Regions from separate parts of the Metabacillus herbersteinensis genome, predicted to be linked through region 1. Evidence: predicted binding sites of a transcription regulator. Region 1 holds the regulator's gene; each other region holds the start of a gene.
What was found. The regulator LexA, encoded in region 1, represses DNA repair genes until DNA is damaged. The targets are predictions, from matches to a motif close to CGAACATATGTTCG.
Positions count from the first base shown of each region.

Region 2: ACFFIX_RS08375 (Y-family DNA polymerase) is a predicted target of LexA. The motif match lies at 2,045-2,058, and genes of this name have one in related genera.
Region 3: ACFFIX_RS20375 (YolD-like family protein) is a predicted target of LexA. The motif match lies at 5,989-6,002, and genes of this name have one in related genera.

Region 1 covers NZ_JBHLVO010000004.1:280,525-288,973, forward strand. Annotated here, with positions in the region: gene glnA (type I glutamate--ammonia ligase) at 1-751, shown strand, start outside; gene ACFFIX_RS08230 (cold-shock protein) at 998-1,198, shown strand; gene ACFFIX_RS08235 (magnesium transporter CorA family protein) at 1,647-3,071, opposite strand; gene lexA (transcriptional repressor LexA) at 3,220-3,843, opposite strand; gene yneA (cell division suppressor protein YneA) at 3,999-4,307, shown strand; gene ACFFIX_RS08250 (YneB family resolvase-like protein) at 4,313-4,984, shown strand; gene ACFFIX_RS08255 (DUF896 domain-containing protein) at 5,045-5,275, shown strand; gene tkt (transketolase) at 5,468-7,474, shown strand; gene sirA (sporulation inhibitor of replication protein SirA) at 7,696-8,145, shown strand; gene ACFFIX_RS08270 (YneF family protein) at 8,230-8,448, shown strand.
Region 2 covers NZ_JBHLVO010000005.1:5,999-14,447, forward strand. Annotated here, with positions in the region: gene ACFFIX_RS08355 (bifunctional metallophosphatase/5'-nucleotidase) at 1-492, shown strand, start outside; gene ACFFIX_RS08360 (TetR/AcrR family transcriptional regulator) at 743-1,336, opposite strand; partial or broken gene ACFFIX_RS08365 (aldo/keto reductase) at 1,285-1,542, shown strand; gene ACFFIX_RS08370 (YqzH family protein) at 1,746-1,943, opposite strand; gene ACFFIX_RS08375 (Y-family DNA polymerase) at 2,077-3,342, shown strand; gene ACFFIX_RS08380 (GDSL-type esterase/lipase family protein) at 3,362-4,087, shown strand; gene ACFFIX_RS08385 (hypothetical protein) at 4,149-4,622, opposite strand; gene desA (Delta(5) desaturase DesA) at 5,147-6,166, shown strand; gene ACFFIX_RS08395 (sensor histidine kinase) at 6,214-7,338, shown strand; gene ACFFIX_RS08400 (response regulator transcription factor) at 7,335-7,937, shown strand; gene ACFFIX_RS08405 (helix-hairpin-helix domain-containing protein) at 8,134-8,449, shown strand, end outside.
Region 3 covers NZ_JBHLVO010000024.1:1,718-10,166, forward strand. Annotated here, with positions in the region: gene ACFFIX_RS20345 (hypothetical protein) at 252-806, shown strand; gene ACFFIX_RS20350 (hypothetical protein) at 1,493-3,274, shown strand; gene ACFFIX_RS20355 (hypothetical protein) at 3,357-3,608, shown strand; gene ACFFIX_RS20360 (hypothetical protein) at 3,664-4,215, shown strand; gene xerS (tyrosine recombinase XerS) at 4,296-5,411, shown strand; gene ACFFIX_RS20370 (hypothetical protein) at 5,542-5,907, opposite strand; gene ACFFIX_RS20375 (YolD-like family protein) at 6,043-6,375, shown strand; gene ACFFIX_RS20380 (YhjD family protein) at 6,372-6,731, opposite strand; gene ACFFIX_RS20385 (ATP-dependent DNA ligase) at 6,881-7,702, opposite strand; gene ACFFIX_RS20390 (hypothetical protein) at 7,888-8,449, shown strand, end outside.

The DNA of each region.
Region 1 (8,449 bases):
CGAAATTGATTTTAAATATGCTGGCGCAATGAGAGCATGTGATGATATTCAAACGTTTAAATTAGTAGTAAAAACAATTGCTCGTAAACATGGATTACACGCGACGTTCATGCCAAAACCTTTGTTCGGTGTTAATGGATCTGGTATGCACATGAACCTTTCATTATTCCGTAATGGTGAAAATGCATTTTATGACACAAACAGTAATTTAGAATTAAGTGAAACAGCTAGACAATTCATCGCGGGTATTATTAAGCACGCACCGAATTTCACAGCTGTAACTAACCCAACTGTTAATTCATACAAACGTCTTGTTCCAGGTTATGAGGCTCCATGTTACGTAGCTTGGTCAGCTCAAAATAGAAGTCCACTCATTCGTATCCCTGCATCTCGTGGAATCAGCACACGTGTAGAAGTTCGAAGTGTAGACCCAGCAGCAAATCCTTACCTAGCTATGGCGGTTCTTCTCGCAGCAGGACTAGACGGCATTAAAAATCAATTAGAAGCTCCAAAGCCAATTGACCGAAATATCTATGTAATGTCTAAAGAAGAGCGTGTAGAGAGTGGAATCGTCGACTTACCATCAACACTGGCTCATGCACTAGATAACTTAAAAACGGATCAAGTAATCGTAAACGCATTGGGTGAACATTTATTTGAACACTTTATTGAAGCAAAAGAAATAGAATGGGATATGTTCCGTACTCAAGTTCACCCATGGGAAAGAGAGCAGTATTTATCAACTTTTTAAGGCTTGATTTAAAAGCCTATACCTGAAAAACCTCTTAAATTGTGGTGGGAAGTAAAATTCCCCACCACTTTTTTTAATTTATTTACTGAAATAATTTGCTTATTTTTAGAATATCTGTTATGTTTAATAAGAATTATTTTTGTTAGGTATGTGAGGAAAGAACAAGTGTTTAAACTTTTCGCCTTTGATATCTGTAGAGCAAGGATAGTAATAAATCGTGGTTTTAACCACACAGGAGGAAATACTATGCAACAAGGTACAGTAAAATGGTTTAACGCAGAAAAAGGATTCGGCTTTATCGAAATCGAAGGAGGAGAAGATGTATTCGTACATTTCTCAGCTATCCAAGGCGAAGGCTTTAAATCTTTAGACGAAGGTCAAAAAGTAACTTTTGACACTGAGCAAGGACAACGTGGACTTCAAGCAGTTAACGTTAACAAAGCTTAATTAAACAAAAGGAAAAGGACTCAATTCTGAGTCCTTTTTTTACTGTCAGAATTTATATAATTCTAAGACACAGTAAGCGTTTCGGAAGTCCAGCTCCAGCGCCTAGCCCTGACGCACAGGACATGCTAGTGCAGTCATGGCGATTGACGTCGCGCTTTTGACTGCCTATCAGGGTCATTAAGTCAATTCTAAATTGAAGGCAAAGAACGCCGCCTACCCTTGAATCGCCTTATGCTATGTCTAAGGCTGACCAAGGCGTTTGCGCTTTTTTTACTTTCTTTTCCGATTTAGTCGATGTAATAAGAGCCTTATTTGTTACTTAGAGTGACCCTTGACAAAATAAAAAATCCCCACTAAAGATCGAGTAGGGAGATAATTATAGTACAGGTAAAAAATGGTTGAACTCATCATAAAACAAATTCCGATGATTTCCTTATTGAAACTGGAACTAATTATTTTTTTTCTCTTTAAAGTAATACTCTTTCGCCATTTTATAAAGTGCAATTAATCCTAAAAGGAAACCAACTGTAATACCGCTGATCGCAATGAATAGAGAAATGTATTCAAATACAGAGTACTGTAGTAACTTACTCCAATCGATATTTCCCTTCCAATCTTCAACCACTAAATTCATTCCGTAAATACCTGATATCACTGTGTAAATCGTTAAGATAAGTAACAACTGGTTTTTTCGCTTATCAATGAGCCTCTCTTGATTTTGATATAACCTATTTAATGTATTTTTAACTTCATCAAAAAGAGGTTCAATTTTAAACGTTTGCTTTAAACAATTGGAAATTTCTTGACCTTCTGTTCTGCTACTTATTTCAAAGAAAATAAACTTTGCTGAAAAATTTGTAATCGATCGAATTAAGTCTTCGATTTTTTGCTCTTTCCGATCGATGTCAAGTTTTGAATAATCATAAGAGAGCTTGAGTAAAACAATTTTATAAAATAAATGTAAAAGTAAATTGTAATAGTGAGGTCCATACATATTATTTAGCAACTGTTTAGAGTTCTTTTCATCTTTTGACACACAAGTGAATGTGTGATCACTTGTCACGTAATATGTATTAGGGGCCCAGCGATCATATGAATGATTTTTTATATGCTCACTAATATAATCTGGATTACTAGCAGAAATGTATTCATTTCCGCTGTCATCATAAGAATTTAGATGAGAAACCTTAAATAATTGGTATTCATCAATCGTAGTAGAATTCGGCTGTAATAAATACCCTGACACGAACATACGTTCATCGACGAAGTAAGGAAGACTTCCGTTGGTTGTATTTCGCTCATCGTCGTTTAAATAAGGAATGATACCAGGGCAAAGCTCATCTAATATGAATTTCTTCATTTCACTAAACGTTTTTTCATTATAAGTAAGAATTGTCCCTTTTTGATCAGTTATTTTAGGCGCTAATACTCGAAAGTGATTCATAAAATCTAAGGCAACAAGATATGGAATGTTAGCTGGTAGTTCAGTACGGACTGTAATCAAGCCAATGTTAAAAGGACAAATTATCAAATCAATAGAAAGGATAGAAAATGGAATCGTATGTACGGGCGTGATTAATGTACACTGATTAGATATCATTTTAGAAAATCTATTTAGAGAAAATGCATGAAATGAGTCTTGAAAAAGTATATTTTCAATATACGGAAGGAAATAATGCTCATTATCGCTATGTGGAACATTTGTTCTTGTTCCGTAAAATTCTGACTCATGGTCACTATTTTTCAACGAAAAGAACTTAAATCCCTCTTTTTCTAAATTAAATGATAGTTCTTCATGATTGAACCCTATTAATGAAATAGGAAAAACAAACTGACAAACACCTCTTATTAAAGTAGATTGATTATCTTCCATAGTTTTCCCTCTTTTTAGAAAATAGTTATTAAGAGTTATACCCGTTAGTCATGCATTCAAACTTAGAAAGCATTTTTTTCTAGAAAGGGTGAGTGACTAAGAAAAAATTTATACAAAAAAAGCTTGCCATGTGAATGACAAGCAACTATTAATGTATAGAACGATAAACGCCGACAACTTTCCCTAAGATTGAAACATTACGAAGAATTATTGGCTCCATTGTTGAGTTTTCAGGTTGTAGTCGAATAAAATCGCGCTCTTTAAAGAATCTTTTTACTGTCGCTTCATCATCTTCTGTCATTGCAACAACTATATCCCCATTATTTGCAGTCTGTTGCTGCCTTACAATAACCATGTCTCCATCTAATATACCAGCTTCAATCATACTTTCTCCCATGATTTCAAGCATAAAGATTTGTTCATCGGCACTTGCAAAGCTTTCAGGAAGAGGAAAATATTCCTCCACGTTTTCAATTGCAGTAATAGGTAAACCAGCTGTTACCTTTCCGATTATAGGTACGTTTATAACCTTGCTTTTTGGAATATGACTCAATTGATCGTCTTCTAGAATCTCAATTGCTCTTGGTTTAGTAGGGTCGCGGCGAATAAGTCCTTTACTTTCAAGTCTAGCAAGGTGACCATGAACAGTAGAGCTAGAAGCAAGGCCGACCGCTTCCCCTATTTCACGAACGGAAGGTGGATATCCTTTTTTCTGAACCTCATCTTTAATGAAGTTTAATATATCTTGCTGTCTTTTTGATAGTTTTATCATTTGCACACCTCGGTTTCAAGTAATTTATGTAGATTATAGCATGATTTTCCTCAATATACAAACATAAGTTCGAATAAAACAGTTGACTAGAACAATCGTTCGTATTATACTGATCTTATAAGTTACGAACAAACATTCTGTATGAGGTGAAATTAATGAAAAGAGAATCATTGTCTTATATACTATCATTTTTTGTAGTAATCATAGTATTTGCATTTGCGATTACATATACCGGGAAGGAAGACACACTTGAAAACTTTCATCAAGTTGAAATTGAAGAGGGGGAGAGTTTGTGGAGCATCGCAGAAAAATATGAAGAGCATGCTTCAATCCCTAAACAAGAATTTGTAAAATGGATCCAAGATAAAAATAATTTAGCCACTTCAGTTATTAAACCAGGTGAAGTTGTGTTCGTTCCAATTGATAAAAAACAGTTTTTTAATAACTTAGCGAGCGATGAATAAGCATCATGAGTAATAAAAAATTAACAGCTGTTATATATTGTCGAGTTAGCACAAAAAAAGAATCTCAGGAGACTTCCTTAGAGAGACAGAAAGAAGAACTCTTAAAGCTGGCCCAAGATTATAACCTTTCGATTGCTGATATTATTTCTGAGCAAGCAAGCGGATACGAGATAGAGCGCGAAGGGATCTTTCAATTGTTAGATATAATCAAAGAGAAAACGGTAGACTTTGTTCTAGTTCAAGATGAAACTAGGCTAGGCAGAGGTAATGCGCGTGTAGCAATTATTCACTTCATACTCAAAGAAAATGTTAAGATCTATACGATTACCCACCAGGGAAAAATGGAGCTTTCAGAGGCCGATTCAATGGTTTTAGAAATTGTTAGTATAGTAGAAGAATATCAACGAAAAATACATAATATGAAAATTAAAAGAGGAATGAGACGTGCTGTCGAAAAGGGATACAAACCACATAAAAATATTCAAAATCAGCATTTAGGAACTGGAAAAGAACGGATAGAGGTTCCAATTTCTGAGATTATTCGATTAAGGCAAAACAAATTAACTTTTTCAGAAATAGCTGCAACTCTTCGTGGCTTTGGCTATCATGTATCAAAAGCAACCGTTCATAGAAGGTACAAAGAATACAGACTATCAAACGAAGACGAAACGGAATAGTTGTATTTTTAAAGTGATTTTAGTAACATGGCAATGTATTAAGGAAAGGAGTACCATCATATGTTGCCTAAAGAAAAGTTTGATCGTATAAATGAGTTATCTCGTAAATCAAAAGAAACTGGTTTAACTGAAGCTGAACAGAATGAACAACAAGATCTTCGACAACAATATTTACAAGTTTTTCGTAAATCCATGCAGAATACGATTAAAGGTGTTACTGTAATTGATCCAAAAGGAAATGATGTGACACCGCAGAAGTTGAAAGATGAAAAGAAACGAAATTTACATTAACAATAGGGATACGTCTTTTTGATGTATTCCTTTTTTTGTACATACTATTGGTACCAGGGCCCATAAGGGATGTGCTTGAATTTCATTTCTATTAAATGGGTTTTTTTCAATAGGAAATAGTTGTGCATTGTTCGATGTATCGCTATTATTAAAAAGTAGGAAGCAGTTATGAACTGAAAGGATGATTTATTTATGGAACATACGATTGAATCACTCTCATTAGCAACAATACGTACTTTATCAATTGATGCAATTGAAAAAGCAAATTCAGGACATCCAGGAATGCCAATGGGTGCAGCGCCAATGGCATACACTTTATGGACAAAATATATGAATCAAAACCCGGAAAACCCAAACTGGTTTAACCGAGATCGTTTCGTTTTATCTGCAGGACACGGTTCTATGCTTTTATACAGTATGCTTCATTTATCTGGTTATGATGTGTCAATGGATGATTTAAAGTCATTTAGACAATGGGGAAGTATAACTCCAGGACATCCTGAATACGGCCATACACCGGGTGTAGATGCTACAACAGGTCCACTTGGACAAGGAGTTGCTATGGCAGTAGGTATGGCGATGGCAGAGCGTCATTTAGCTAGTACATATAATAGAGAAGCGTTCAAAGTTGTTGATCACTTTACATATGCAATTTGTGGTGATGGAGATTTAATGGAAGGTGTTTCTGCAGAGGCGGCATCACTTGCTGCACACTTAAAACTAGGACGACTTGTTGTATTATATGATTCTAACGATATTTCCCTTGATGGAGATCTAAATCGTTCTTTTTCTGAAAATGTAGAAGATCGTTTCAAAGCAATCGGATGGCAAGTTATACGAGTAGAAGATGGTAATAACATTGAAGAAATATCTAATGCCATTAAGCTTGCAAAGCAAAACGAAGATCAACCAACACTTATTGAAGTTAAAACCACCATTGGATTTGGTTCACCGAATCGGTCTGGTACATCAGATGTTCATGGTGCCCCACTAGGACTTGACGAAATAAAATTAACGAAGGAAGCTTATTTATGGACGTTTGAACAAGACTTCCACGTTCCTTCTGAAGTGTATGATCACTTCAACGACAGCATCAAAGAAGCAGGGAAGAATAAAGAAGATGAATGGAATGCACTATATGATAAATATGAAAAAGAATATCCAGAATTAGCAAAAACACTAACTCAAGCAATTCAAGGTGAACTTCCTGAGAACTGGGATAAAGACATTCCTGTGTACGAGGAAGGGAAGAGTCTAGCATCTCGTGCATCATCTGGAGAAGCACTTAACGCAATCGCTCAAAACTTACCTTCATTCTTTGGGGGATCTGCTGATTTAGCCGGTTCAAACAAGACATCGATAAAAGGTTCCGAAGATTATACAGCAAAAGATTATAGTGGCCGGAATATCTGGTTCGGTGTTCGAGAATTTGCAATGGGTGCAGCATTAAATGGAATGGCATTACATGGTGGACTTCACGTCTTTGGTGGGACATTCTTTGTTTTCTCAGATTACTTACGTCCTGCAATTCGTTTAGCTGCGTTAATGAACTTACCCGTTACTTATGTATTTACACATGACAGCATTGCAGTTGGAGAAGATGGTCCAACCCATGAACCAGTTGAACAGCTACCTTCCTTACGAGCAATGCCAAATTTATCAGTAATTAGACCCGCAGATGGAAATGAAACTGCAGCAGCTTGGAAAGTTGCACTAGAATCAAGAAAGACTCCAACTGCACTTATATTAACTCGTCAAAACTTAAAAACGATTAAAAACACAGATAAAACAGCATATGAGGGTGTTTCGAAAGGAGCTTACGTTATATCTCCAGCAGAAAAAGAAACTCCTGATGCATTATTACTAGCTACTGGATCAGAAGTTGGTTTAGCTGTTGATGCTCAACAAGTGTTAGAAAAAGAAGGAATTCATGTATCTGTAGTAAGTATGCCAGCTTGGAATCTATTCGAAGCGCAATCTGATGAATACAAGTTATCAGTACTTCCTAAAGAAGTGAGAAAACGCCTTGCAATTGAAATGGCAACTCCACTAGGTTGGGAGCGTTATTCTGGAGATGAAGGTGAAATTCTTGCGATCAATACGTTTGGGGCGTCAGCGCCTGGTGAAAGAGTAATGGCTGAATATGGATTTACTGTTGAGAATGTTGTTGCTAGAGTTAAGGCATTAATCAATAAATAAGTAAAAATGAGACAAGGGGCATCTTTCCTTGTCTTTTACTTTGATCACCAATAATACGATAGTGGTTCTGATTCCACACAAAAATGTACTACAATTTAGTAGGATTCTTTCTGCTAATGGAAATTCGACAAAAGTAGTGTCTTCTTGCAACGCCATCAGACAAATCTTGCTGTTCACTTCATTTATAATAAAAAGAAATTGTCATTGTTATAAGGGGTGAAATGGTGAGACACTACTGTATTTATTTAATAGAAGAAGAATTTGCAAGTCATTACTTTGGTAGGGAATCAAAAATGTATCACCTTTTTCAAGACTACCAGTGGACAAGATCTCAGACAAAACACTTTAACCTAATTCAAAAGCAAGTTTCATATATTACAAAACCTATACCAACATTGTTTATTCATCAATTAATTGCAACACATTTAGCTAAGCGGACTGATTACCAACAAACACATGAGATACATAAAATTGAATTGAAAGCGAATAGAGGGAGTGCCACTCTAATTGTTAAAGATCGACATTTAGAGTTAACTTCAAATGGTAGCTATGAGGCGGAGACTATTTTCTTTGAGGTACTTAGAAAGTTTGATCCTTGTTTTTTAGCAATGGATTTTCTAGCAGAAAGATATGGATGGTTAAATCCGATAAAAGAAAGAAATTTTGTCTGAAATGCGGATTTTATCAAGCAAATGTTGTATAATTTCATATGGTTTAGTACACTGTAAATTAGACAGCACGAAGGAGGAAAAATAATGGATTTATGGGTTGTTATTCTAGTAGGCGTTCTAGCACTACTTGCTGGAGTTGCACTAGGATTTTTCATTGCGCGTAAATATATGATGACATATTTAAAGAAAAATCCGCCAATCAATGAACAAATGCTAAAAATGATGATGATGCAAATGGGTATGAAGCCTTCTCAAAAGAAAATAAACCAAATGCTAAAATCAATGAACGGACAAATGAAATAAA
Region 2 (8,449 bases), on a different contig from region 1:
GCCTTCCAAAACGGTGGCGGAATACGTGCCCCAATTGATCAAGGGGAGATCACGTTTGGAGATGTTTTGACGACACTTCCGTTTGGGAACACTCTTGCGTCAATAAAACTGTCCGGTACAGAAATTAAGTCTGCGCTCGAGCATAGCGTCAGCCAGGCTCCTAAAGAAAGCGGCGGTTTCCTTCACGTATCTGGTTTGAAATTCACGTACGATAGCACAAAGCCAGCTGGAAATCGAGTCGTTTCAATGGATGTTGAGACATCAGAGGGTGTATTTACTCCATTAGATCTGCAAAAAGAGTACGTTGTGGCAACTAATGCATTCACCGCAAAAGGTGGAGATGGGTTCACTGTATTCAGAAAAGCCTATGAAGAAGGTCGAGTCACAGACCTAGGATTTTCCGACTGGGAAAATCTGCGAGACTATGTGGCTAAGTTAGTAAATGTTAACCCTCAAATTGAAAAACGAATCGTTGATGTTACGAGACCATAATTTTATTTTAATACCTATCATGCAACTAGTAGATGACCTCGGATTGATCGAGGGCACTGAAAAACACAACCTATATTTTGGTGAAAAAGACCATCCCGATAGTTTTTTGGGTTGGTCTTTTTGTTGTGCGCCCAGCATGAATTTATGTCAATTATCTTTCCTTCGATGTGAGAACTATGGGAACATCAATGGTTCTAATTATCCTCTTTCTTCCTCACTAGATAGTGGTAGCTTTTTCATAGGAGATAAACTAAAGGTTCCTCTCTAACAATATCCCTACTTGTTCTGCCATGACTTGAGGTGAATAAGGCCTTTCATTCTTGAACCACCATTCCACTATCCCTACGTAAGACGTAACAATAAATTGAAGAACAACATCCTCATTTAATCCGCGATTTTTTCCTTTTGTTATATCGACTTCATCCTTGAACTCTTCAATGAGAAACTGATGGAACTGGCTACGAAAAGACGGGGCTCCTTTACTCGCTAACATCGTCGTGAAGAATAAATAATGACTTTCAAGGTATTCGAACCAGATCAAATTCGCATCTATAAAATCCATTTCAGATGCCGATTCGCACAATTCCCGTAGTTCGTTGATATGTTCTTCAATGAGTTTATCCAGCAGATCAAATTTATCCAAATAATGAAGATAGATGGTTCCGCGGCTAACATTAGCCCTGTCGGAAATATCCTGTATCGTAATGTCATCAAATTTTTTTTCAGTCATCAATTCAATCACAGCTTTTTTTATCGCTTCTTGAAATTTGCCTATTCTTCGATCCACTTTAGTACGATGCAACTGCAAATACTGATCGATTAGTCGTGGAGCGAGTTGCTTCAATCGCAAAAAAGCGTGGGGTTCCGCGCGTTCAAATCGCGCTTGCTTGGGTGCTACAGAAGGAACCGGTAACAGCTCCCATTATCGGTGCTACGAAAATTTCTCATCTCGAAGATGCGGTATCTGCTCTTTCAATTACGTTAACACCTGAAGAAATTGCGTTCCTGGAAGAGCCATATGTACCACACCCAATAGTTGGTTTTAAATAATTTAGTGCGACGACAACTTGATATAGTTTTAAAATTTATAACAGAAGTACAGCCGATTTTCTAAGTAGGAAGATCGGCTTTTTCTATACTGTGCCCTCCACCCCATATAGAACTCGAGCGTCAACGAATAGGATTTAAAGGATGGCTGCATTTTTGCTGCCTTGTCTCAACATCGCGACGGGATGTGAGACTTGCTCTTTCGTTTATTCCTCCTGATTAGTTACATACCCATACACAACATCTTCGACCACCTCATACCACTCAGAACCTTCATCTTTTTGGTCTTTTACAGCAGCCAAGATCCGTACATACTCTTCATCTGTTAGCGGATCTATAGCCAAATCGCGCTCATACTGATAAAAGCACTGCTGAATCATTTTATAAAGAAATTTTTCCTCCACGGACAGTTCACCTCACAACATTATTATATCAGGCACCACAGAAAAAACTACCATTGAAATCGAACGTATATTCCCTTACGATTATCGATATACTGTTATTGCGAACATATATTCTTATTTTAGGAAGGGAGACATGATTAGTGTGGATTACAATCAATTTCAAAAGCGGAAGATTCTTTGTATTGATATGAAGAGCTTTTACGCTAGCTGTGCCGCTGTCATGCTTGGACTTGATCCACTTACCTGCTATCTAGCGGTCGTTGGTGATACAGAGCGAAAGGGCAGCATTGTGCTTGCAGCTTCACCGCGGTTAAAAAAAGAATTTGGTATTAAAACTGGCTCACGAATGTTTGAAATTCCTAATGATCCTCGTATTCGACTCGTTAATCCGAGGATGGCGATGTACATTCGAATGTCGACTGAGCTAACAAAACTGTTTCATCGCTACGTTCCAAAGGAATCCATCCACACGTACAGTGTTGACGAAAGCTTCATCGAGGTCGACGGGGTTGAACATATATGGGGAGACGCACGAACCATTGCACAGAAAATTAGAAACGATATGGAACGGGAATTTCAGCTTCCGAGTGCAATTGGAATTGGGCCTAATATGCTGCTTGCAAAAATCTGTCTTGATACGGATGCAAAAAAAGTAGGGATCGCAGAATGGACCTATGACGACGTACAAGAAAAGCTTTGGAAGCTTGAACCACTGAGTGAGATGTGGGGAATTGGTAGTAGAGTGGAAAAAACGTTAAATCGTATGGGGATTTTTAATGTAGGACATCTTGCCAACTACCCATTGGAGTTGCTAGAAAAAAAGTTTGGCATTATGGGCAATCAACTCTATTACCACGCGTGGGGAGTTGATTTATCAGAAATCGGTGCGCCGATTATGGAGGGACAGATTAGCTTTGGGAAAAGTCAGATTCTGCTTCGCGACTACCCCGATCCTGAAGAAGTGAAGCATGTTATTTTAGAAATTTGTGAAGAAGTGGCAAGGAGAGCGCGTCAGCATCACAAGGTGGGGCGCACAATTAGTCTCGGAATTGGCTACAGCAAGGATGAATTTGGCGGAGGTTTTCATCGCGCAAAAACGATTGCTCAACCAACAAACATTACCATGGACCTTTACGAAACCTGTCTTCAGCTTTTTAGGCAGTTTTACACGAACAAAACAGTGCGTAAAATATCGGTAACCTTATCAAATATTGAAGAAGACTGTGAAATGCAGCTTGATTTATTTCAAGAAAATCGATTTAAACAGCGTACACTCGGATATGTGATGGACTCCATCCGTAGCAAATATGGATCAGACGCCGTCCTCAGAGCCGTTTCCTATACAAATGCAGGAACTGCTACACATCGTGCCAAGCTTGTTGGAGGTCATAAAGCGTAGCATTTTAAAACTATTGTAGGTGAACAAGCTACCAAAGCCAATTCCTAGAATACTGTATATGGAATTTATTCTAGGTCGAGGTGTGTACATGAGAGAAAAGAAGCAACATCAGTTCTTAAAATATATGGCTTTAGGAGATTCCCTAACAGTAGGGGTGGGGGCGTCTTTCTTAGCACCAGGATTTGTATCTAATTACGCGAGATTAACAGAGGCTGAACTAAATGCACGTGTATTTGTAGATGTATATGCAAGATCTGGAATTGAAACGGGAGAGGTACTTAAGATTGTTGAAAATCCGTGTCTTCACGAAAAAATTAAACATGCCAATATCATCACATTATCGGCCGGCGGAAACGACCTCATCAGTGCAAGTAAAGTATTTGCAGACACGGGATCAGATGCCGACCTACAAGAGTCATTAAAAGAATGCCGAGAAAATGTAGGCAACATCATCACAATTGTAAAAGAATTGAAAAAAGACTGTGGAGAGCCATACATGATTCGAATTCTAAATCTTTATAATCCACTCCCCGAACTACCACTTTCAGATAAATGGGTTCGTTTATTTAATCGACATCTAAATAGCTTTGACGATGGTTCCTTGATCAGAGTGGCTAACATTTATTCCATTTTCAAAGGAAGAGAAGATGAATTATTATCTAGAGATCGAATTCATCCAAACAATCGTGGATATGAAGAAATCGCTTATACTCTCTTGCAATTGGGGTATAAGGGAATTGATTGAGGATAAACACAGGGTATTTAAAAATAACTTATTCACATTGCTGAATAGGTTATTTTTTTGTTTAAGCCTGATTTCTCCTAATGAATTTTAAATGCCATGGTAAGAAATAAGCATAAGCAACGAAGTGAACAGGTGTTGACCACCATGTTTTCCAAAGCTTTAATTCCATTAATCCGACTTTAACTGTTACCCACTCTAAAATAAGGGATACAACAACAAATAGGACGACATAGAACCATTTCTTCTCTTGTGAATAGTAGTTTAAGTAGATTACTGATAAACATGAGGGTATGACACTAAACAGCAAAATTTCTGGTAATCCTTCTTTTTTTGGGTGTCCAATATCAAATATGTCTAAGGGCGCCGCTAATGTCATATCAACTGTCCAAACGATATATCCAATAAGGCTAAAAGTAATATAAATTTCCCTCCAACTTAACCTTTTAGGCATGAAAATCATAAATAACAATAATACCGAACCGAGAATAGCGGGATACCACCATCCCTGAGTTAAAGCGAAATCTGGTTGTTTCATAAAACTCCTCCATTCAGATCTTTTATTTATTATTAATCTTAAATGACTAGTTATTTATGCGAGGATTTGAAAACCAGGAGTCTCTTTTAAAAGATATACTATTGTTTGTTATTTGTTTATTTATAAAGAAAAATACATCTATTTTTGTACTAATATCAGAATTTATATAATTCTAGGATTCAGTTTGCATTTCTGAATCCAGCTCCAGCGCCTAGCCCCTCGAGGTCATAAGTCAATTCTAAATTGAAGGCAAAGAACGCCTTCTATTTAGAATCGCCTTATGCTTGTCGGGGCTGAACAAGGCGCTTGCGCTTTTTTTATAATTGATGTAATAATTCGAGGGAGTTCTCGACATTAATAATTAAACAGGGAATTTTTATTAAAGTTGCTAAGATGAACTTAACTTAATGATCCTTTTGTCCTATATGACATTTATCATGTTTTGGACATGACACATATGACTGCACAAAATGATGAAAACCCTTTATCATTTAAATTACCAATCAAAGAAGGGAATTACTGAAATGACAAAACAACTACAAAAAAACTTAAAAAAACAAGTAGCCCCTTATGAAAAATCAAATACAAAAGACAGTGTATGGCAACTCATAAACACGGTCATACCCTTTATTTTGTTATGGTTCCTTGCCTATCAGAGTCTGTCTATTTCTTTTTTTCTGACGTTAGCAATTGCTGTAGTAGCAGCTGGATTTATGACACGAACTTTCATTATCTTTCATGATTGTTGTCATCACTCTTTCTTTAAAAATCGACTTGCAAATAAAATTGTCGGAACAGTCACAGGGGTACTTACCTTTTTCCCTTATAGCCAATGGCAGCATGACCATTCCATTCACCACGCAACAAGCAGTAATTTAGACAAGCGTGGAACAGGTGATATTTGGATGCTTACGGTGGATGAATATTTAGCAGAATCTTTATCGCGTAGAATAGCCTATCGACTATACCGAAATCCGTTCGTTATGTTTGGTTTAGGTCCAATTTATGTATTCCTTATTAAAAATCGATTCAATAAAAAAGGTGCTAAGTCAAAAGAACGCATCAACACTTATATTACAAACATCTCAATCTTTGCTTTGATAGGTCTGCTTTGCTGGACAATTGGATGGGAAGCTTTTGTTTTAGTACAAGCTCCAATCTTTTTAATTGCAGGATCTGTTGGCATCTGGCTTTTTTACGTGCAGCATACCTTTGAGGATTCTTATTTTGAAGAAACTGCACAATGGGATTACGTGAAAGCAGCAGTAGAGGGAAGTTCATTTTACAAGCTCCCTAAATTTCTCCAATGGATGACAGGAAATATTGGTTACCATCATGTTCACCATTTAAGCCCAAGGGTGCCGAACTATAAACTTGAAGAGGCACATGTCAATACTCTACCATTACAAAACATACCAACGATTACGTTAGCAACAAGCTTGCAATCACTAAAGTTTCGTCTATGGGATGAACAAAACAGAAAGTTCGTAGGATATACAGAAATTAAGAATTTGGCTAAAATGAGAAGTAATAGTGTCAATTAACCACGAGGATCTATAAAAATAGCTTACAGTAAAAAGGGGATTTCAATATGTTTAAAAAATATATAAGCAATGGAATTTCCCCTTATATATGGGCTGTTCTAAGTATTTTGCCGTTTTATTTTATCTTCCAATCTTCTTCTACGATTGAGATTGTAGTTGGGATTGTTTTGACCGTCTTATTTTTTATCACATTTCGTTTTGCGTTTACTTCTAAAGGCTGGCCGGTGTACCTATGGACATGTATTTTAATTAGCATTTCTTTTACATCAATGTACCTGTTTAGCTATATCTATTTTGCTTTTTATATTGCTTACTATATCGGAAATATAAGCGACCGATTTGCTTTTTTAACTTTATATATCATCCACTTAGTAAGCACAATGGCGTCGATAAACTTTAGCATCATTCTGCACGATGAAATGTTCTTAGAGCAACTACCTTTTATAATCATTACCTGCATCAGTGTCATCCTTCTCCCATTCAATATTCATAACAAAAAAGAGCGTGGACAGTTGGAGGAAAAATTAGAAGACGCGAACAAAAAGATATCGGAGCTCGTAAAGCTAGAAGAACGCCAGAGAATTGCTCGAGACCTTCATGACACATTAGGACAAAAGCTCTCGCTCATTGGATTAAAAAGCGACTTGGCTAGAAAACTTATTTACAAAGATCCGGAGCAAGCCAAAGATGAATTAAAAGACGTTCAAGCGACTGCAAGAACCGCTTTAAATGAAGTAAGGAAAATGGTGTCGGAAATGCGTGGCATCCGCTTGAAAGATGAATTGATCGCTGTTAAACAGATCCTTAAAGCAGCTGAGATCAACTTTGTGAGTGAACAAGAAATTAACCTTACGAATGTTCCTTTGTTAACCGAGAATATCCTCAGCATGTGTTTAAAAGAAGCTGTGAACAATATCATCAAACATAGCCAGGCTTCTACTTGTTACTTCTCCGTCGAACAAGCCCGCACTGGACTCGTCATGGTTGTCCGAGATGACGGAATTGGAAATGTGTCAGAAGATGATTTAACAAAGGGAAACGGACTGATCGGGATGAAAGAACGACTTGAATTTGTTAACGGAAACCTAGAAATTTCAGGGGATAACGGTACTTCATTGATCATTAAAGTACCACTTGACCTAAAGCTAAAAGCTAAGGAGGAGCAGATATGATTACAATTGTCATTGCTGAAGATCAGCAAATGCTTTTGGGAGCATTAGGTTCACTGCTCAATTTGGAAGAGGATATGGAAGTGGTTGGCAAGGCGAGTAACGGCGAAGAAGCCCTGACACTCGTGCAGAAGTTTCAACCAGATGTTTGTATTATGGACATTGAAATGCCTGGCTTGACCGGACTCGAAGCCGCTGAACAGCTGAAAGAAAAAGCGAACTGCAAAGTGATTATCCTAACAACCTTCTCTCGTTCAGGGTATTTTCAACGTGCTTTAAAAGCAGGGGTAAGTGGTTATTTACTGAAGGACAGCCCAAGCGAAGAGCTTGCAAGTTCAATTCGTAAAGTCATCGAAGGCAAAAGAATTTATGCACCGGAATTAATGGACGATGTGTACAGTGAGGAAAACCCGCTTACTGAAAGAGAAAAGAAAGTGTTGGAACTAGTAGCAGATGGAATGAATACACAAGAAATAGCTGACCAACTCAGTATCAAAACTGGAACCGTGCGAAACTATATTTCAACCATCTTTGAAAAGTTAGAAGTTAAAAATCGGATCGAAGCCATTTTGCAGTCTAAGGAAAAGGGCTGGTTTAAATAGAGGTAGAATGAGACCTTAGAGATTTGAATGAAGGCAACTGAGCATTTATTCTATACTTAAGAAAAATATGAGAGCAGTGAATTTCCCAGGGGAATTCACTTTTTTGACGTTTTAAAAGGTAGAATATGTTAATGTTGAGGTGTAGGAGATTAGAGTACTCTGGGACAAAAAATTATTTTATGTAGAGGTGAAAATTATGAAAGTATCTTCTCCGAAAATTCCTTTAACTCCTGAAGAAAAACTAAACCTAAAAAAATGTAAAATAAAATTACATGAGATTGCCGATATGGACATCATGAACTTATCCCAATGTTTACAATCCTCATTCGAACGGGCCAACTACCTCCGTGGACTGGCACAATTCCAAACGGTTCCTTCTATAGGCCCAAAAGTGGCAAAACGTTTAGTTGATTTGGGTTATTACTCACTTCAAGAGGTAAAAACCGAGGAGGGTGCTGATTTAATTAATAGGTTAGAAGAACGCATTGGATACTGGGAGGATCCTTGTTTAG
Region 3 (8,449 bases), on a different contig from region 1:
AAAGTCGCCTTTTTAGCTTTACATCCGCTTTATTAATTAAAAACGCAAGTTTTTCAGTGGCCTCGTTCAATACAGAAATCACCTTCTCCAAGTGGCATGACCTTTTTTAAAAATGTCCTTTACAAAGGGTACACTTTAATAACTGGTTGACCTTATAATACGAAAGTATATGGTGGTAAATACAAAGTTTCAATTAACAGTAATGGGCATGTAAGTAGTGCATATCCTGTTAAGTAAGAAGGTGAATAAATATGAAAGAATGCTTAGAATTTAAGAGTTATGTTTCTAATTATGTTCCAGAGCTAGGTTATTTAACGAAGGAAGAAATTAAATTTCTTCCGATTGACCACTCGTTAGCGGAATTAGCTGCCCAAAAGGTATTAGATTACGAACAGAATGAGTATTTACCCGGATATATTAAGGTTACGTATGGTCAGCACAGTATACTATCCGATCAACATGAAACGGACGATTTATTGGATACATGGGATGGTTTATCTTACATTGTAAAGAATCAAGCAACTGAAGATAAGTATCCAATCACCCTTTTAGGATATCCTATTGATGTGTTCATCCTAAAAAAACAGAAACAATTTTACTTCGAAATCAATAATGGTAAAATGGTAAAGAGATCACTAAGTATTCCAAAAGAGGAGTTATTAAAATCAATCCTCAAAGGTTATAGAGATTTTATTGATTTTTGTAAAAAAGAAAGCTTGACTTTTGGCGAAGACACCGTTTACAACTCGTCTTTAAAAACTTTGAATAACATCAATAATATGGAAAAAATGAAGAATAAAAAATAAAATAATTCTTATCGTCCTTTAAGATGGACTAAAGACAGTTTTTTCTTTATTCGACTAAAAAGGTTTCTCAGTATTATTTAAATATACTGGAAACCTTTTTTATTAATACTAGAAAAGGATTCTTTATGGTATGGTTAAAAATTTGGAAAAATATACTAATTCTCACATTCACATAAAAGTACTTAATTATTTGAATTTAGGAAATCCCAAGCTCCGTAATCTTTATCAATTAAATCCTTGTTTCAGTATATTTGTGTCAATCTTTAAGTAGTTTTGTGACACTCGTCAAGAGAGGGAGGATGGGTTAACCCTCCTCTTTTTTGTATAAATCGCGTTAAATGACAATTTAACGAAGATTAAAGGTAGTAATAAGAATATCTGTTTGGTATAATAAAAGGACTAGAAATTATCGCTAGTCCTTTTATTGGTATGGACAATACGCACTACTAATTAAAAATAATCAGCGCGGTGAGTAATTCTCTCTAAGCAATACATAACGTGTCGCAAGTTTATGGGCGCAACAAGATATGTATTACATAATTAAGTATCTGTTTTATGCCTGGCTAACGAAATGAAGGAACTCGGGCAGGCATTCGCTCAGCACCAAGTTCCTTCTATTTCTTCTCATTTATTAGTATGACCTTATAATAACAAATAAATTTAATGTTCGCAAGGAGATATCATTTATGATTGCTAAATTAAATAACTCAATCCTCAAGAATGTTTATAATCTTTCCACTGACTCACAGTGCCTATTTGTACAAAAATGGAGTGAAATGTTTTTTTATAAGACGATAAATACATACCAATTTAGACTTAGAAATGCACATACAATTTTAATTGAAACAAAACAAGTATTACAACTGATAAGAGAAGAACAAAATATATCAGCCTCTAACCTTAAAGATCTAACCTTAGAATCCAAAAAGCTTTTAGAGAAAGACTTGTGCTTTAGAAAACATTATAAAGACTTACTCCCCACTCTTCTGAAAGGATTAAAAATTAATTCAACTGATAAAAATGATCTTCTACAACTGGAATACAGACTAAATAATGCTCTTAGATTTATATCAAATACTTACTTACAAAACTTAATAAAGGACTTAGAGATTGCAATAATCTCTAATGATTTTTATCAGGTAGAACACTATTCAGAAATCCTTGCTAGTGAATTGATCCATTTAGGATGGTCACCTAGAAGTCTTTCACGTTTAATAAAATTGTATTTTTTGTCTAATACTTATAAGTATCTAACATTTGAAGAAAAATGGGAAAAGTTTATAAGCTCTACTACATCAAACACTGGTATTTTTCATTGTTATTTTAAACTGAGTAGAAACCAATCAGACTATTTAAGTAAATTAAAGGCTTCAGATTTAAGAGTAGTAAATGGTGAAGAAATACTTAGAACATTTGTTAGTATAAATTCACATATTCAAGAGGATGCTTTTTACATAGTTGAAAATACTGAAGCATATTATGAAGACATCCACTCAGCGGTAGAAAAATGTAGATACCAGCTTGCTATAAGACAGTCAGTACTATCTTATTTTAATATCGAATTGGAGAATTTTGATAATGCACTTGTAGTGTTTCCAAATGAAGATAAAATCGTTGATTATACTTTAGAACAAGGTACTGATTTAGAAGTTGAAACGGATAATGATGATATTCAATCTATAATAAATCTTCTAAATCAAGACAAAATTTTACCCCGAGATAACAGGAGATTAATAAATTTTTTCAGACAGTATGACCTATCGATAAAAGCTATTTCCCTTGAAACAATCTATTCTAATTTATGGAGTTCTGTTGAATCCCTTTTAGTTACCGGGCATCATGGGTCTAATATTGAACATATTAAAAAAATTATCCCTTCAATAATGTGCAGTAGGTATGTTCAAAATTTGTTCAAAAATTTTCTTTATGATTGTTATCGCGCTGGGGTTAAACCGATTATAAAAGGTAAACAGATAAAAACTGAAGATTTTAATTCTCTAAATGATGTTTTCGAAATGCTTACTGATGAATCTGAATCTATTAACTTTCTTAGTTCACTTAATGACTATACCCTACTTAAACAACGAGCAGCTGAACTTTCAAATGAACTAATGAACAGTGAAACATTAAAAGATTTAATGACAAATCACTATAATACGGTTACATGGCAAATTCAAAGACTTTATCGAGTAAGAAATAATTTAGTTCATTCTGCAAAAGCTGAAAGAGATATTAATTTATTAATTGAACACTTACACTTTTATATAAGATCTACAATAAATGAGCTTATTTTTAGATTAAATAATAATGATTTTAATAGTTTGGGTGATTTATATCTTGCTATAGAAGACAATTACTATACGTTAATTGAAGTCTTAAAGAATAATATAAGTAATTCTAAAAAAGGTAGTATACAAAAATTTGATTCTGAACTAATATTTACAGGCGCTATTTTTGGATACAAATGACCTTAAATCATGACTATTGTTTAAACCGCTCTTTTACAAGCAGAAATCAAATCATACTTAAATATGGATTATTAGGGAATACATGGTTTCTATATCGATAGAAAAATTTATTAAAAGCTATCTAAAAAATAACAAAGATGTAAATACAAATGAAATAAAAAAAGCTTTAAAAGGTTCAGTTAAGGATAAGGAAAATGGGACAACGTGTATGAAATGTGGAAATCCAATATGGTCTATTGGTAAAGCTATAGTTGGTTGGAACGGTTGTTTTACTTGTATTACTGGGGAAACAGAGCATGATGATGATTATGAGATTAATGAGGTAAATTTTTAATTATAAATACGATCCTCTCCTCAACCTACACGAAATTTAAAGTTGGTGATTTGTATTGCTAGAACAACACATTGAAATTAACGAATCTGTGATAAGTAAACAATATCCTATATTACGTGACTTCACACTCCACTACTCTTACTATAAAATACTTATCGTAAATTCAAAAAAGCTAAAAGGTTCCGATGTTTTTTGGACCTATACAACCACTAGTCACCTGGCTTATGCAGTACCATTATGGTGCATGGTATTTGGTGCTAAATCCAATGATACGCATTGGAAACATGCTATTAATAGTGAGGAGCTAGTAAATAACTTTCGGGATGGTTTATTATGTCATCTTGGTATGACCAGTGAAGAATGGTTTGAATATTGGAATCAAATTATCGATTTTAGAAATAAGTTCCTTTCTCATAGAGAGTTAAAAAAATTCAACAAAAATGTCCCTTTTTTTCAAAAAGCTCAAGAAGCTGTTTTCTATTACGATAAATGGCTACGGGAGGTTTCACCCCGCAACGGTATAATGATTGAATTCGACACCTTAAAACAACTTGCAGATCAGTATTTAAAGGATGTCGAGGAAACCACTTTACCGATCATTACATAATTATCAAACAAAGAACAAATGTTCGTTAAAATTATATTTAATGTGAAATTCGACAAAAAAACGACAGGAGACAATAATGAATGGCTTCTCAATCACTAGAACAACAGAAACATGAAAAAAGATTAGAAAATCATCTTAATGAGTTTCCTAAATATGTAATCGAGTATGTTCAAGCACAAAAAAGAAAAAAACGTTCCCCCTCTACCCTTCTTGGCTATTTACATGACTATAAGAAGTTCTTCTTATACCTGCTTCAAGAAGGTATAGCGGATTGCGAAACTATTAAGGATATCCCCTACTCTCTCTTAGAGAAATTAAGGAAAGATCAACTTGAGTTTTACATAGATTTTTTGAGAGAAGAAAAGATTGAAGTTCGTAAAGGAGTTAAAAAAAATAGATCTAATGAGGCTATTAACCGAAATATTTCAGCTCTCACCTCTCTCTTTAACTATTTAACTACGGAAACTGAAAATAAAGAAGGCGAATGCTACTTTTATCGAAATGTTATGAGTAAAATAAAAATTGCTAGAAACTCAGAATCTGCAAGCAGACGTTCCAAGAATATGAGTTCGAAAATTCTACACGATAGCTCTATTACTGACTTTTTACATTTTGTAAAGAATATATATCAACAGGAAATTGATGGTAAGCAAAAATCACGATTTACCAAGAATAAGGAACGCGACATTGCTATTCTATCTTTATTCTTAGGGACAGGACTAAGGGTTAGTGAATTGGCCAGCTTAACACTAGATGCAATTGATTTTAATGAATGTCAGATTGATGTTGTTAGAAAAGGGGGTAAAGAAGATACGGTTGAGATTCTAAAAGACTCCTTAGAGGATTTAGAAGCCTATTTAGGCGTTAGGAATGCAAAGTACAAGGCTAAGTCTCAAGACTATTATGTCTTTGTGACGAACTACCAGGGATCGGTTAAACCTATCTCCGTTCGTGCAATACAGAACCTAGTGGAACGATATTCTAAAGCTTTTAATAAAGGGCAACGTTCATTAAGTCCTCATAAACTTCGTCATTCATTTGCTGGGGAACATTTAAAGAATAGCAGTGGCAATATTGTTCTGTTACGAGATCAATTAGGACACAATTCTATTGAAACAACCGCCTTATATACAAATCTAGATCGTAAAGAACATAAGAAAGTTATGAAGAATATGACAGAGTCTAGGAAAAAATAAAATGGGGGTTTTAGTATAGTCTGGAAATTGAAGATAGTTACAATTCCTTTGGTGCTTTCTAAGGTTTCAAACACCTAATTTAAGTAACTAAACACCTAGAGCGATAACCATAAATAGGTTACCGCTTTTTTCATTTTCGTACATCCAACTTATATAATAATTCCTCAAAATCACTCGCAGCATCTTCAATTACGATCCAATAATGATCGTCTTCGAGGCTTGTAAGAAAATAATACTTATTTAGAAAGCTATTGATACACTCTCTTTTTACTACATCGTTACAGTTTATATAATAGGGTGATAACGCTGAGCTAAAGGCTGCTAAACCGCAATTATTCATAATTCCTTCTACCTCAATAATTCCTCCTAAATGAGTTGCATTTGAATCTCCTAATTTATTATGATCTCCTTCAGGACGTAACCACTTTTTTTCAACGGATCCTATGCACTCTTTAACCAGTGTTTCTATTTTTAATGAAATTTCTAATCTTCTCAAAATATATTACCTCTCTCATTTAATAGAAGTATTTTTTTAGTTAATATCCGATCAATACAATATAAAGCTTTCCTTTAATTACGAACGTGAGTTCCTGTATAGTTGAGCTATTACTTATGAAAGATGGTGTTTTAAATGTTAAGAGATAGAAAACTGATTAAGTATCAACCGTTCCTTATACCTGAACACAAAGCTCTATTATCTATAGTGGACAAAGAAATAAATGAACATAAAAAAAAACCCGATCTAGATGAAAACAAATTAGATGAATTTAACGAATTAGTCTCATATGCCATGAGTGAAAATAAAGAATTACTCTTTACTTATTATAAAGATTATAATTTCCATTTATTAATTGGATTTGTCCATTATGCTGATCCTGTTCTTCTCACATTGCGCATATTAGATAAATTTGATTCTCGGACAGACTTGAACCTTAAAGATATAGTGGATATTAGACTCAACTAATAGGAACCAGGTATGCCTAAGTATGTTCCCATTTTCTTGGTGACATAATTCCTTAATGCAGCATTAAAAAAATGGAACTGAGCATTGTAACCTCTTACGTAATATTTATATTCAATAAAGTCCTCGTTAATCGGTATTCCGCTTAGTACCTTAATACCCTGTTCTTTCATTTTTGCTTTGGTTATAGTTAAGTCCCTTCTAACTTCTTTTAGAATACTCTCAAGTAAGTTATTGTACGGTTCGTAGAGCTTAACTGGTGCTTCATGAAATGTCTTGAGGTCATCTTCTATTTGTTCAATTAAGATGCCTAATAATATGTAGTCAGTTGCTATGTCCTTTTCTTCTTCTGATATCATCTGCTTCCTCCCTACAAATATTAGTGATACCAGCATAATTTAATTCATCTCTACTTATCGGAGTTGGTCGTTCTTTTTTTCACCCACTATAATTATACACAAATTAAAAATAGAGTCTGCACTAATGCAAGACTCTAATGTTTTCTACTTTATGATACCCACTCTACAAATGATGGGATTCGAAGTTTCCCGTTTTTCGTAAGGTTTCGGTATTTTACTTTGCATTTCATCAGGGGATCTAGAAAAACAAAGTCTTTATTTTCCTCTATTTTGAGTAATTTACTATTTCGGTAGATTTCTTTTCTAACTTCTGGTGGCGCAAACTCCATAATCCCTAATGATTTACCTTCTTTAGAAGTGAGTAAAACACCGAATTTTTCTTTGCGAACCCCACTTATTAAAACAAAATCATAGTAAGAATAAGCAATCACTTTTCTCCAATTAGGTGAGCGGGCATTAATGGAGTACGGGGAGGTAGCCTTCTTTTGAACAATACCTTCTAACTGATTTTGTTTTGTCAATTCAAAGTACTCTACTGCGTTCCCATAAATCCATTTTGATGGAACGATATTATAATTATCAGAGGGAACGGCTTCTTCTACCAGAGCCTTTCTATCAATAAGAGGAATATTCGTAACCTTTTCTCCCTTGTAATAAATAATATCGAACACAACAAATTGTACTGGTGTTGTGTCATAATTTGATTGAAACCTTCTCATAACTGCATCAAAGTCGGGAGAGGGATTTGCAACAATTAATTCTCCGTCCAGTATGGTTCCGTTAGGTATATCGAGGTTTATTAACTCTGGAAATCTTGAACTTATTTCATTGTTATGTCGTGTATATAATTTTATTTTATTGTCGAATTTTGATAGTAACAATCTAATTCCATCTAGTTTTAATTCTGTGATCCAACTCTTATCGTTCACAGGAGCGGGATATTTGTCTAGTAACATCGGAGATACAAAAATAACAATCACCTCATATGTCATTATACCATTGTGATTGTAAAATATTTACTGGTTATTTATGGTTGTCTGTCACTATTGTCAACTGACACGTCATCATAATAGCAAAAAAAGATAGTGACAAACGGTGTAATTAATGGTATAATTTCTTTATAAAGCACTTATAAAGAAAAATGGCGGTGAAAATAATGAATACTATACTACATTTTGCTGATGCAGCGTTGCAATATTCAAGAGGTAAACAAACAGGACTATGGGGATTGATCGGAATTGTCCTAGCTATACTAACTATTAAGTTCTGGGATAACCTACAACCTATTTTTGAGTTTTTGGGAATAGTAGCTTTACTTGATAAACTTGGTTTAATCCATGAAACGGCACCCGAAATGACCTTCTTTCATATTTTTGTGGCATCAGTGGGACTTTATATTCTGCTCGTAATAGTAGGACTTGTCTTGTTAGGGATTGTAGTAGGTTTATTGGCTTTCTCTCAAAATGAGATTGGTCAGAAGGTAATTTTAGCTTCTCTTTATCTAATCTTCTTGCCTTTTATTGCTTTTTATGGATTATGCAAGCTAATTCTATTTGCTCAAGAAAAACAAGAGGAAAAAAGAGATCCCGAGGCGTATACTGAAAAAAAACGATTAGAAAAAAATAAGAATGTTTTAGACTATTTAATTCATGCGGGTGTGGAGAAGGAAAGGATTCGTTTAGAATATCGTCGTGAATTAGAATTAGATCAATTAAGTT